Regions from separate parts of the Gottfriedia acidiceleris genome, predicted to be linked through region 2. Evidence: a T-box and tRNA genes for the amino acid it is inferred to sense, from the RefSeq annotation. Region 2 holds a T-box; the other holds one or more tRNA genes.

Region 1 (7,238 bases), 1.5 Mb from region 2:
AAAACAAGTAGCTACCGTAATTGAATTAAAGGAAGAAGGAAATACGATTCCCTTTATTGCCAGGTATCGAAAAGAAAAAACGGGTTCTCTTGATGAGGTCCAAATTCATTCCATTTTAGAAAAATATGAGTATGCTGTAAATCTTCAAACGAGAAAAGATGAAGTAATCCGTTTAATTGAGGAAAAAGGAAAACTGACTGATGACTTACGTAAAAGTATTATTTTAGCGAAAAAGTTACAAGAAGTTGAAGATTTATACCGACCATATAAAGAAAAAAGAAGAACTCGCGCTACAGTTGCAAAAGATAAAGGGTTAGAGCCTTTTGCAGAATGGTTATTTTCAATGCCAAATGAAGGTTCACTTGCGGATGAAGCGCTAAAATACATAAATGTTGAACTAGAAGTGAATACAGTCGATGAAGTTATTCAAGGTGGAAAAGATATTATTGCGGAATGGATTGCAGACGATGCTGCTTATCGTAAGTGGATTCGTGAAGTTACCTTCAAAAAAGGAACGATTGACAGTACGGTAAAAGATTCCGAAAAAGACGAGAAAAAAGTATACGAAATGTATTATGAGTACTCTGAACCAATTTCAAAGATTGTTCCACATAGAATACTAGCAATGAATCGTGCTGAAAAAGAAGATATTTTAAAGGTTGCAATTCAATCTCCTTATGATGAGATTATTTTTTATTTAGAAAAAAGAGTAATTACAAAGGACACTTTTGTACGACCAATCTTAATGGAAGTCGTTGAAGATGCGTATAAAAGATTAATTCAGCCTTCAATTGAAAGAGAGATTCGTAAAGAATTATCCGAAAAAGCTGATTCACACGCGATTACTATTTTCTCAGAAAACTTGCGTTCATTATTACTGCAACCACCATTAAAAGGGAAAATCGTGCTAGGAGTAGACCCTGCATTTCGTACTGGTTGTAAATTAGCAGTAGTAGACGAGACGGGCAAAGTACTCAAAATAGATGTGATTTACCCTCATCCTTTTAAAGGAGAAAGGGAAGAGGTTCAAAGAAATAAAAGAGAACAAGCAGTTACAAAAATTAAAGATATTCTTATAAAATATAAAATAGAAATGATCGCAATTGGAAATGGTACAGCTTCGAGAGAAACAGAGCTGTTTATATCTGGAATTTTAAAAGAAATGAAAAATAATACTTATTATGTAATCGTAAATGAAGCTGGCGCAAGTGTTTATTCAGCATCTGAGCTAGCAAGAGAAGAGTTCCCTGATTTCCAAGTAGAAGAACGAAGTGCAGTATCTATTGCAAGACGACTACAAGATCCGTTAGCAGAACTAGTAAAAATTGATCCGAAATCTGTTGGGGTAGGATTATATCAACACGATGTATCTCAAAAGAGCTTAAATGAATCATTATCATTTGTTGTTGAAACTTCTGTTAACCAAGTTGGTGTAAATGTAAACACAGCATCAGTTTCATTACTTCAATACGTATCGGGCTTGTCCAAAACAGTAGCGAAAAATATTGTTAATTACCGTGACGAAAAAGGGAAAATTACAAACCGAAAAGAGCTTAAAACAATACCTAGATTAGGCGCAAAAACGTATGAGCAATGTATTGGATTTTTACGTGTTCTAGAAGGAGATGAGCCTTTAGACCGTACAAGTATTCACCCGGAGAGCTACGTACAAGTAAAAAAATTATTAAAGCAATTAAATTTCTCAACTAGTCAAATTGGTTCAAATGAATTGAAAGAACAGCTAAAAACGATTAATTTAAAAGAAGTATCAGAGCAACTTGATATTGGTGAAATTACGCTAAAAGATATTTTAGCATCATTAATGCAACCTGAAAGAGATTTACGAGATGAATTAGCAGCACCAATCCTTCGCCAAGATGTTCTTCAAATTGAAGACCTAAAAATAGGGATGGAGCTTGAAGGAACAGTAAGAAACGTAGTCGATTTTGGTGCATTTGTTGATATTGGACTAAAGAACGATGGTCTTGTTCATATCTCTAGAATGAGTAGCAAATTTATTAAGCATCCGCTTGATGTTGTATCGGTTGGTCAAGTAGTAAAAGTATGGATTGCTGATGTAGACCAAAAGAAACAAAGAGTAGGTTTATCTATGCTACCAATTGAATCGAAAGAAATCGTCAAAGCTTAATTTTTTGATAATAAAACCAACATTGATTCAATAATTTAATTTGATAACGGTTTTTTTCATAAAACGCTTTTTGCATTTGAGATTTAAGCCAACTAGGCATTACCATGATAAAACCTCCAACTTAAAAATCTTCGCCCATCTTTTTTTGAGGATGGGCGATGAAATAAATGAGTGAGGGGTAACCTTCCGATACATTGTATAAAAAGGATAACTGAATTGTTCATTTTAATAGTAATAATTACGCCGTTGTAGAGAGATTTACTAAGAGCAGCCCATTTAGCATAAATCGTACTAATAAGATCTTTTGAAATTCTCATTTGTAAGTTTAATGTATGCGCATACCCAAGAATTTGTGAGTTGTTCAGTTAGAATAAAGAAGAAAAAAAGGATGTCGATTCATAAATGGATAATGAGGAGATACAAAAACTGGTTGAAGAACTATCAATCACTTATTTCGATCGACCATTTCTCCACCAAGCTTCTTTCAATACTAGATTGAGGACAACTGGTGGTAGGTACTTATTAAAAACAAGTAATATCGAATTAAATAAGTTTTATTATGAAGAACACGGAATTGAAGAGTTAAAGGGGATCATATTACACGAGCTATGTCATTATCATCTTCATATTATGAAGAAAGGCTATAAGCATGAAGATAGAGATTTTAAAGAGCTATTAAAAAAGGTAGGTGCTCCTAGGTATTGTAAACCACTAAACTCAATAAAAAAAAGAACGCATTCTTATAAGTATAAATATAGATGTTCAGTATGTGGGCAAGCTTTCTTAAGAAAAAGAAAAGTGGACATAAGCCGCTATGTATGTGGATTATGCAAAAGTCCATTAAAACTATTATAAATAGTGTTGACATCTAATATGTATTTAGTTTATATTAATACTTGTCATCACGTTTCAGTACTTGATGAAAAGATTAGTATTTTTCCGCAGTAGCTCAGTGGTAGAGCACTCGGCTGTTAACCGAGTGGTCGTAGGTTCGAACCCTACCTGCGGAGCCATTATTATAGAGAAGTACCCAAGTGGCTCAAGGGGCGCCCCTGCTAAGGGTGTAGATCGTTTACGCGGTGCGAGGGTTCGAATCCCTTCTTCTCTGCCATACATAAGGCCCGTTGGTCAAGCGGTTAAGACACCGCCCTTTCACGGCGGTAACACGGGTTCGAGTCCCGTACGGGTCACCATTTTAACCTGGAGGATTAGCTCAGCTGGGAGAGCACCTGCCTTACAAGCAGGGGGTCGGCGGTTCGAGCCCGTCATCCTCCACCATTAACTACATATGGTCCCGTGGTGTAGCGGTTAACATGCCTGCCTGTCACGCAGGAGATCGCCGGTTCGATCCCGGTCGGGACCGCCATTAATTACTACAAATTGTAGTATTTTTTTCTTTATTTGGAGAAAAATAGTAAGAGTGGATGTTTGGAGTTAGTGCTGAAATATCAGATTGTTTTTTATTTTGAGAAGTAAATTCGAGAGGTAGAACAATACAACATAAAAAACCCTGCGGTGCAGGTTCATTAAGTTAATTCGTATTCTACAATAAGAAGAATATTGAAATGTCGGATTGTTTTTATCTTGAGGAGCTGATTCGAGAGATAGGGCAATACAACATAAAAAAAATCCTGCGGTGGAACTTCATGAAAGTTACTCGTCTTTAGGTAAAGATGAATTCCAAAATTGTCGGATTGTTTTTTATCTTGAGGAGCTGATTCGAGAGATAGGGCAATACAACATAAAAAAAATCCTGCGGTGGAACTTCATGAAAGTTACTCGTCTTTAGGTAAAGATGAATTCCAAAATTGTCGGATTGTTTTTTATCTTGAGGAGTAAATTCGAGAGGTAAAAGCAATCAACATAAAAAAAAATCCTGCGGTGCAGGTTCATGAAGTTAATTCGAAGGAGTCAGTTCATGATGCTAAATCAATGGGCTATAGCCAAGCGGTAAGGCAACGGATTTTGATTCCGTCATGCCCTGGTTCGAATCCAGGTAGCCCAGCCATTTGTTTTTTGTAAGGATGTCGGATTGTTTTTTATCTTGAGGAGTAATTCGAGAGGTATTAACAATACAACATAAAAAAAAATCCTGCGGTGCGGGTTCACGAAGGTTATTCTAAGAAGTAGATTCGTGATGATAATTCATTGGGCTATAGCCAAGCGGTAAGGCAACGGATTTTGATTCCGTCATGCCCTGGTTCGAATCCAGGTAGCCCAGCCATTTTAGTTTTTTATTAATATGTTTAAGGTAAGGGGAATTGTTTTTATCTTAGACGCGATCGTGTAGACAGTAAGTTGGTTTAAAGATATATTGTATTTAGTTATAATTACTTTTAATTATTACGAGCCATTAGCTCAGTAGGTAGAGCATCTGACTTTTAATCAGAGGGTCGAAGGTTCGAATCCTTCATGGCTCACTTTTGTTTATTCGCGGTCGTGGCGGAATGGCAGACGCGCTAGGTTGAGGGCCTAGTGGAGGTTTCTCCGTGGAGGTTCAAGTCCTCTCGGCCGCATCAAATTATATATATAGTAACAAGGCTTCTACGTAATGTAGAGGCCTTTTTTGTGTTTAAAAATTGGCTTACTTTTATAGACTGGTTGGTCACGGTACTAGACTTTGTAGGAATTAAAATCGAATATTAAAAATTTTTAAAATTTATTGTATTTTATGTTATTCTTGATTATAATACAAAGCATAACAAATCAAATGACTTTAAGAAAAAGGGGGTAATCAATTAAAATAGCAGGGATGAATATTACGTTCAAGCATTATCCTATCCAATATTTTTTGGATTGTATGGATCAATTAGGTATCAGTAGCATTGAATTATGGGCTGGTGAACCACATCTCTATGTTTATAGAAACTTGCTTTGCAATTTGAGGGAGATAAAGAAAGAAATTAAAGCTAGAAGTATGGAAATAGTCTGCTATACTCCAGAACAATGCATTTATCCTTACAATCTTGCTGCTTCAGATCCGGATTGGAGACAAACGAGTATTGATTATTTTATTGAAAATATTCACTCTGCTGTGGAATTGGAGACGGATAAGATGCTAATTACTTCAGGGATAGGTGATTTTTCTCTAACAAAAGAAGAATCGTGGAAATATGCAAGTGAATCAATCTATCAAATTACAAAGGTGGCGGAGCACGAGGGTATCACTCTTGCACTAGAACCATTAACAAAATTTGAATCTAATTTAATTATTAATACGCGGGGATTAAAGAGAATGATTGAAGAAATAAAGTCCCCTTTTTTAAAAGGGATGATTGATACCGTTGCAATGAACCTGGCGGGTGAAACACCAGATGATTATTTTTTATTGCTTCCTGAGTTATGTCATTTTCATCTAGTAGATGGTGATCGCAAGACAGATTCCCATCTTGCTTTAGATGATGGTAATTTACAATGGAGAGAATATGTAAAAAGCATGCAAAAGCACCAATACGATGGGGCATGCACTCTTGAAATTATGGGGTCAACTTATTATCAAAATCCATTAGATGCTTTTAAAAAATCCTTAGTGAAACTAAATGAATTAGGAATTGTATAATCTAAAAATTTGGAGGAGCCTTTATGAGTAATACTACGCTTACACGAAAGCTTGGATTTTGGTCGGCATTAGCAATTGCTGTTGGTACGACCGTAGGGTCAGGTATCTTTGTCTCGTCTGGTGATGTAGCAAAAGCAGCGGGAACCCCTTCTATTTCTATTTTAGCATGGATTATTGGTGGTATTATTGCTATTCCGCAAGTAATGGTTCTTGCTGAATTGTCGACTGCTTATCCTGAAAATGGAAGCGGTTACGTTTATTTGAATAAAGCAGGCTGGAGACCATTAGCCTTTTTATATGGATGGGCAACATTCTGGGCGCTTGATCCACCATCTATTTCTATTATGGCTCTAGCAGTAGTTTCATACTTGGCAAGCTTTTTCCCATTTTTCTCTGGATTTGCTGGCAAGTTGTTAGGGGTTGCGATAATTTTAATCATAACTTCTATTCATTATCGAAGTGTAAAAGAGGGCGGGCTATTTCAAGTGATTATTACAGCCGTGAAAATCATTCCATTCATTATTGTTATTGTTCTAGGGTTAATGTATATGCACGTGGGGAACTTCTCCTATACGCCTCATGGAGAAACGGTAAAAACAAGTCTAATCGGTGGCGTTTCTGCCACAACCTGGGCATATACCGGTATGGCCGCCATTTGTTTTATGGCAGGTGAATTTAAAAATCCTGGAAAAACGCTACCTCGTGCATTGATTAGCTCTGTCTTTATTGTATTAATCTTATATACTTTGCTAGCAGTCTGCGTAATTGGATTAATGCCTTTTAGCAAATTGATGAGTTCTAGTGCAGCTGTTTCTGATGCGGTTAAGTATATACCAGGACTATCTCATATTGCTTCTTCGTTTGTTGCGATTACTGCAATTATAGTTATTTTAGGATCACTAAGTTCCTGTATCATGTTTCAGCCTAGATTAGAGTACGCTATGGCGAAGGACGGGCTGTTTTTCCAGCGTTTTGCTCGTGTCCATCCAAAGTATGAAACACCAAGTTTTTCAATTATTGTTCAAGTTACCTATGCATGTATTCTAGTTTTTGCAACCAATTTAACGACTTTACTAGGCTATTTCACATTAATTCAATTAGTGATTAATATTTTGGATTTTGTAGCGGTTTATAAATGCCGTAAAAGGGAGGACTATAACCCGATTTACAGGATGCCAATGTGGAGACTAACGACTATTTTAGCAATAATTGGAGCTTCTTGGCTTGCTTGGGGTACGTTTACTTGGGCTCCGTGGCAAGGGATGGTAGCTGCATTCATAGTTATCGCTACTGGACTACCTGTTTACTTTTACTGGGAAAAACGCTATGGGCCCAATAAGAAAAATGACGGTAATCTAGTAACAAAGAAGAATTCAATTATTTCAGGAAGCTAGTGAACTTTTACTAGCTTCTTAATTTTTTGAAAAAGCGATTGCTTTATTTGTTATAGTTAATTATAATACAAGACATAACAAATATGTTTTAGGGGGATCTCACCATGTTAAAATTTGATGAAGCGTTATTTTTAAA
Region 2 (7,238 bases):
CCATTCTCTTTAATCGCAGTCATTTCTTTTTTTAATGCATCAATAGTCGTTATTGTATTTGTGGTATAAGCTTTAAAACCTTTTTCAATCGTTGTTTTTAAGTATGCTGGATTATATGATAGTAGAATTTTACCAGTACTCGTACAATATGCAGGTCGTTTAGCACCTATAAATGTTGGGACAGGTATCGAATGTTTAGAGGAAACTTTTAAGACAAATCTTACGTCCCCTTTATCAAACATTCCGATATGAACGGTACTATCATAATTTTTTAGTAGATTTTCCAATAACGGAATAGCTTCACGATATATGTCTTGTTGATACATAACGTGATTACTCCATTCAAGTAGCTTCCACCCAAGTCGATACTTTTTCTTATTATCCTGAATTAAAATTCCTTCAGCACAAAGAGTACGAACTAAATGATGGACCGAACTTGCATTCATATTTAACTTTTCTGCTATTTCTAAATTTCCTAGGACTGGTTCTTCTTCTGTAAAGCAATCTAATATTCTAGAAATCTTTTGAACTGAAGAGATCATTAGATCCCCTCCTCTTTGATGCTAAAAAATTTCATAAAACCCCTGCTCTCTAAAATTATTCAGTTAACTTTAGAATTCGCTAGATTAGTCGATACTCCTTTTAAGTTTTTTGCTCCGTTTAACGCATCGTCTACCATACTAAACGTTTTCTTACGTTTCATTTGGTTATAGTAAATTGCTCTTTTTCGAATAGGATCACCAGTATAATATCTTTCGTATTGAAGTGCTCTTTGTCCAAATGCTTCTCCACATAAATCCCATGCAAGTTTGAATAATTGAACTCGATCTAAAGAGGATACACCTTCACGTCCAACATAGTATTTATCCATAGCATCTCTTAGTTCAGGATGTTCAAAGTCTGCTTCTGTTGGTGACATTAATAAACCACCTGCACCAATTGTTTGAATCACTTCAATTGCTCTTGGGTACATAGTTGGAAGCAAGCCACGAATCGTTTCAAGTGGTTCCCATGCCGGTCTTACTTCACCTGAAGGTAATGTTTCATACTCTATTTCAGAAACTCGAAGTAAAGCACGAATTGTTTCAACTGATTGTAGTAGCTCACCTAAGTCATTTTGGACATTTAAATAAACATCTACTCCTATTGAATCAGCTAACCTGCATGCTACCTCGACTGCAAAAGCTAATTTTACATAGCCTCTTACGCCAGATTGGTGAGCAGGCTGTTGTGCAATACCTGTTTTTGGGTATAGATTATTTGCAGCTTCAACATTATTATGAATAAATACTCGATTCCAAGGAACTAACACATCCTCAAATACAAGAACTGCATCCATTTCTTCGAATCTAGATGCTAATGGATGATCAAAAAATGATCTTTTACCATCTTGCATTTGTTCTCTACATAAAATTTTTAATCCTGGCGTGTCAATCGGAAGTGCAAATGCTAAAGCATATCGCTCATCACCTTCGTGAAATCCAGGGAATGAATAAATAATGACTTCATCTGTAATTGGTGCTAAAGTTGCAAGCATTTTTGCCCCTCTAACGACTAATCCATCAACCGTTTCTTCAACAGCACCTAAATGTGTAAATAAATCTTTTTGTTCATAAGATGGCTTGCTGCGATCATTTTGTGGGTTAATAATAGCGTGCGTTAAGAAAATGTCGTTATCACGAACAAATTTGAAATAATTTTGGACATTTTTTGACCACTCTGGATTATATTTATCTAAAAACCATGAATTACTTGCCATTGAAGTTAAGACAATGTTCAAGAAATCTGGTGTTCTTCCCATTAAACCAAATGTTGACTTTGCATATGCTTCGAACAAATCTCCACGCTTTTTAATATCTTCAGATGACTTAGGCACTAAAAATGCATTAGAAATTCGTTCACCAGTTTCTTCACAAATATGTGTGATTTTGTCTTGATAAGCTGGATCAAATTGCATATCATATAATTTTGCAATCTCTAGAATCGGTTGTTTGAAAACTGGATGGTTTACGATATCTTCTACCTTTTCTCCACCTAGCCATACCTCTGGCTTTCTAGATCTTAGTCCATCAATATATTGCGCTCCTGTACGAATACCCATTTAATAATTCCTCCACTCCGATATGTAATTTTTTAATATTTGTTTTTTAAATCGAATTCGGAAATTTTTTAAAGCGCTTTCAAAAAGATCAATTTCACTATCTTAAATTATTCACACCACCTACTACCGTTATTTAACTTAATTTCACTATAAAAAATTATAAAATTTAGAACAATCAAAAAATTTCACAATATGAAATTTGTTATAAAAAAATGATTAAATTAATTTTTTTCACGTGCAAAAAAAATAAGACGCTATTTCGCGTCTTATTTAAAGTCCTTCCAAGAGATATTACTCTCGTTTAATAACTCTTCGAATGATTTATTTTTCTCACGTAATCTCTTTTCTTCACTAATACGTGCTTCTTCTTCCTCTTTTATCTTCGTTTCATTTTCTTGCAATTGTTTTTTTGTATTTTTTAATTTTTGAAGAATTTCTTCATTCATTAATGATCCTAATGATATTTTTTCCTTCTGTTCGTACGCCGGTTTTACAGGCTGCTGTGGTTTTCTTTTTTTCATTTTATATCACCTTCCATTTCCATTATATTATCATTAATTTATAGTAGAAAGTGAAGTATTTCATCTTTGCTTATATTATAAAAATACTATTTCTCTTTTTTCAAATGCTAAAACTCAGATTCTTTTGGTTCTTCATAAAAACAATAGGATGCCGCAGCATCCTATTGTTCATTTTTATCGTTAAAAATCTGCATTTCCTGGTGTACGTGGGAATGGTATTACATCACGGATGTTTTTCATTCCTGTTAAATACATAACAAGTCGTTCAAATCCAATTCCATAACCAGAATGTTTTGTACCACCGTATTTTCTAAGCTCCAAATACCACCAGTAATCTTCTTCATTCATACCAAGTTCTTTGATTCGCTCTACAAGGATGTCTTCTCTTTCTTCACGTTGACTTCCTCCGATTAATTCGCCAATACCTGGAACTAATAAGTCTGTCGCAGCTACTGTCTTTCCATCCTCATTCGCTCTCATATAAAATGCTTTAATTTCTTTCGGATAGTCAGTTACGTATACAGGTCGCTTGTAAATTTCCTCACTTAAGTAACGTTCATGTTCAGTTTGCAAATCTGTTCCCCATTCAACTGGGTAGTCAAACTTTTTACCAGAGTTCTGTAATAATTCAACAGCTTCAGTATAAGTAACTCTACCAAAGTCAGATTCTAATGCATTCTTTAATCTCTCAATAAGTGTTTTATCAATAAAGCTATTAAAGAATTCCATTTCTTCAGGTGCATGTTCAAATACATAATTAATGACAAACTTAACCATGTCTTCACCAAGATCCATGATATCTGGTAGTTCTGCAAAAGCAACTTCCGGCTCAATCATCCAGAATTCTGCGGCATGTCGTGCAGTATTTGAATTTTCTGCTCTAAAAGTCGGACCAAATGTATACACATTACGGAAAGCAAGGGCATAAGCTTCACCATTTAATTGGCCACTTACAGTTAAGTTCGTTTCTTTGCCGAAGAAATCCGCGCCATCATCCACTTTTCCGCCTTCAGCTTTTGGAAGTTGGTTCAGATCCATTGTTGTCACACGGAACATCTCTCCTGCGCCTTCTGTGTCACTTCCAGTAATAATCGGTGTATGTACATATACATATCCTTTTTCTTGGAAGAATTTATGAATAGCGTATGATGCAAGTGATCTTACTCTGAAAACGGCTGAGTATGCATTCGTTCTTGGACGTAAATGTGCAATTGTTCTTAAATATTCAAGAGAATGTCTCTTTTTTTGTAATGGATAATCTGTATCTGATAATCCTTCAATCACAATTTTAGTCGCTTTAATTTCAAAAGGTTGTTTCATTTCCGGAGTTGGAATAAATTCACCTTCTATTAAAACAGTAGAACTAATCGGTAACTTCGTAATTTCTTTGAAGTTTTCAAGATTGTCCTCAAATACTATTTGTACACTCTTAAAGAATGTACCATCGTTTAACTCCATAAAACCTATTGTTTTAGAGTCACGAAGAGTGCGAATCCATCCTGAAATTTGAACGGTTTTGTCTTTAAAATTTTCTTGATTTCTGTATAAATCTTTTACTACAGTCTTTATCATAATTAGCCTCCTTATGTTAATTTTCCAATAAAAAAAGCCTTCTATCCCTATAAAAGGGACGAAAGACTAACTTCCGCGGTACCACCCAAATTGTCATAATATGACCAACTTTAAAGCTAACATTGCTTATCCCAGTTAATAACGTGCTGGTAACGTCTAAGCCTACTTAAGAGATCCCTTTCGGTTAGAACTCAAAGGTGTTCTTCATTCATGCTTCATCACTAGGCTTCCACCGTCCCTAGCTCGCTATCGAATATAGCAAAAACTACTTTCCTTTTCATCGATTTAAAATATGTAGTTTTTAAAGGAATTTTTCTTGTATAATTTATCATAAATTATAATCTCTTGTCTAGTTGTCCCCCAAAATATATTCATTTGACTCTCTACTTTTAAACACCATAACTTAGTTGAATCTATATACTACACAACATTTTTTGACTTCAGCCTTTACAAACCCATTCCTAACTAGCGAAAATTAAAAAATGATCGACCAATTAGTCCATCATTTTTTGCAACTTCCTAACTTTTAAAAACTACCTATAATTTGAAATCTATTACAAAAACAAAATTTGCTGATATTTATATTCATTCAGCTCATCAAGAAAACACAGTTAATAAAATGAATGATTGTCCAAAGTATATTACTATTCTATGTATAGTTATTTTGTTTGTTACTTTATCATGTTTTGATGTTTATTGTTTTTTAGCACAAAAAAAGAGCTTACATGTGTAAACTCCTAAAAATAAACTATCACTGTTCACTGTTCCTATTTAATTTTAAATGTATTATTCATATACTATAAACCCTTTAAAGAAAGTTTTATTTCAATTTCCCCATTATGTTTTAACGAATTACTTGATTTAATTGTCAAAAACTAAATTTCAAAATTTTCTTTTTCCTATGATACACTTTACTATAAAGGAGGCTTTTACTTATGGCTAGAGCAGAAGAATTGTTAAAGGATAGGTTTGTTTGTTCGAAATGTAAATACACACAGGCTAAAACTAAAGAAGTATCAATGTCGGGTTCAGGTTTGAGTAAGTTACTAGATATTGATTATAATCATTTTTTATTTGTTTCTTGTTTAAATTGCGGTTTTGTTGAGGTTTATAATCCTTCAATTTTAGAAGGTAAAACACGTGGTGAGTTAACTACAATTCTTGATATTCTTTTTGGATAGAGAGTGATGGTTCTATTATGATGATTTGGCTTGTTGTGGCTGTTCTTTTTCTCATTTATTTTATTGGAGTTGGCTATTTTTTTACGCAGCAAGTTTTGTTTATGAAAACAAATTCACTTGAGTTTATTTATCAGCGCGAGTTGGAAAATTTCCGATTTGATGAAGGATTGTATCGTTCTGTTCAAAAACAGCCCTTTTCTATTCAATCCCGTTATGGGTATGAATTAAAGGGATACTTGTTTGAGTCCTTTGATACGAATAAATGGGTCATTATTACACATGGTGTAACGGTTAATAAGAATAACTCAATTAAATACGCTGAGCTATTTTTAAAGCTTGGCTTTAATGTACTTACTTATGATCATAGACGACATGGGGAGTCAGGTGGACAGACAACTAGCTATGGATATTATGAGAAATATGACTTACAATCTGTTGTTCACTATTTAAAGGATTTAAAAGGTGAGATTGTTCTTGGCATTCATGGGGAGTCTATGGGAGCATGTACAATGTTACAATATGCTGGTTTTGTTGAGGATTCTGCAGCTTTCTATATTTCAGACTGCGCGTTCTCTACATTTGAGGAACAGCTTACATATCGTTTGAAAATGGATTATAAACTTCCTAAATGGGCAATCCTTCCAGTTTCTAGCATTTGGTTAAAGCTTCGGAATGGATTTTTCATTAAAGATATTTCCCCTTTACTGGCAACACATAATATTAAAAATCCCGTTTTATTTGTTCATAGTAAACCAGACCCTTATATTCCATTTACACATACAATTAAATTATTTGAAGCGAAAAATCAAAATAAGAGAGAACTATTCATTGCTGAAAATGGTGCACACGCTATGAGTTTAAATGAAAACAAAGATGATTACTATTCAATTGTTTCATCTTTTTTAAATAATATTGGCGTGAACCATCATTCAATATAAAAACTGGACAGAGTTTTTCTCTGCCCAGTTTCTATTCTTAAAGAGCTGCCTCTAAAATTTTCAATGCATCTTCTTGATCTAATTTTTTGAAGTTACCAAATGGACCATATTTAACCGTTTTAGCAGCCATTTCAGGTAGTTGCTCTTTTGTAATACCGTATTCACTTAAACGACTTGGCGCACCGATAGAGTTCCAAAATGTACGTAAAGCTTTAATACCAGCTAATGCCCATTCTTCTTTTGACATTGATTCTTGCCTAATATCAAATACTCTATCTGCAAATTGACAGAAACGATCAGCATTTTCGCTCATTACATATTCCATCCAATGAGGGAAAATAATCGCTAATCCTCCGCCGTGTGGAATATCTGTTACTGCAGAAACTGCATGCTCAATATTATGTGTAGCCCAATCACCTTGGACACCCATACTTAAGATTCCATTTAATGCCATCGTTCCACTATATAATAGCGTTTCACGCGCTTGATAATCATCCAATTTCTCTACTGCGATTGGAGCAGTTTCAATAACTGTTTTTAAAATTCCCTCACAGAAACGATCTTGAATTTTTGTATTCGTTCCATGGTGGAAATATGACTCAATAACATGTGACATTATATCCACTGATCCATAAACTGTTTGATCACGAGGAACTGTAAATGTATTTTGAGGATCTAGGATTGAAAACGTTGGGTAACTAAATTTACTTCCCCAACCTAATTTTTCATTTGTTTCCCAATTTGTAATAACTGACCCAGCGTTCATTTCTGAACCAGTTGCTGCAAGAGTTAATACTGTTCCAAATTTTAATGCATCTGTTGGGAATGCTTTACGTGTAATAATATCCCAAATTTCACCATCAAATTTCGCACCAACTGCAATAGCTTTTGTACAGTCGATTACAGAACCACCACCAACAGCTAA

Evidence for each region. A T-box is a leader RNA that pairs with one kind of tRNA and senses whether it is charged. The one in region 2 lies ahead of asnS (asparagine--tRNA ligase), so its partner is inferred to be a tRNA-Asn.
Region 1: it has a tRNA-Asn gene. The T-box ahead of asnS (asparagine--tRNA ligase) is inferred to sense a tRNA for this amino acid. The anticodon was not compared.

What each region holds. Positions count from the first base shown of each region.
Region 1 covers NZ_CP096034.1:242,272-249,509, forward strand. The annotation lists gene MY490_RS01285 (Tex family protein) at 1-2,149, shown strand, start outside; gene cmpA (cortex morphogenetic protein CmpA) at 2,139-2,249, opposite strand; gene MY490_RS01295 (SprT family protein) at 2,552-3,004, shown strand; tRNA gene MY490_RS01300 (tRNA-Asn) at 3,088-3,162, shown strand; tRNA gene MY490_RS01305 (tRNA-Ser) at 3,170-3,260, shown strand; tRNA gene MY490_RS01310 (tRNA-Glu) at 3,268-3,342, shown strand; tRNA gene MY490_RS01315 (tRNA-Val) at 3,352-3,427, shown strand; tRNA gene MY490_RS01320 (tRNA-Asp) at 3,440-3,515, shown strand; tRNA gene MY490_RS01325 (tRNA-Gln) at 4,083-4,157, shown strand; tRNA gene MY490_RS01330 (tRNA-Gln) at 4,299-4,373, shown strand; tRNA gene MY490_RS01335 (tRNA-Lys) at 4,497-4,569, shown strand; tRNA gene MY490_RS01340 (tRNA-Leu) at 4,583-4,665, shown strand; gene MY490_RS01345 (TIM barrel protein) at 4,887-5,708, shown strand; gene MY490_RS01350 (amino acid permease) at 5,732-7,102, shown strand; gene MY490_RS01355 (SIS domain-containing protein) at 7,207-7,238, shown strand, end outside.
Region 2 covers NZ_CP096034.1:1,766,358-1,773,595, reverse strand. The annotation lists gene MY490_RS08535 (IclR family transcriptional regulator) at 1-542, opposite strand, end outside; gene MY490_RS08530 (4-hydroxyphenylacetate 3-hydroxylase family protein) at 602-2,101, opposite strand; gene MY490_RS08525 (YqkE family protein) at 2,368-2,622, opposite strand; gene asnS (asparagine--tRNA ligase) at 2,803-4,194, opposite strand; T-box leader at 4,246-4,484, opposite strand; gene MY490_RS08515 (zinc ribbon domain-containing protein) at 5,130-5,375, shown strand; gene MY490_RS08510 (alpha/beta hydrolase) at 5,396-6,313, shown strand; gene MY490_RS08505 (iron-containing alcohol dehydrogenase) at 6,351-7,238, opposite strand, start outside.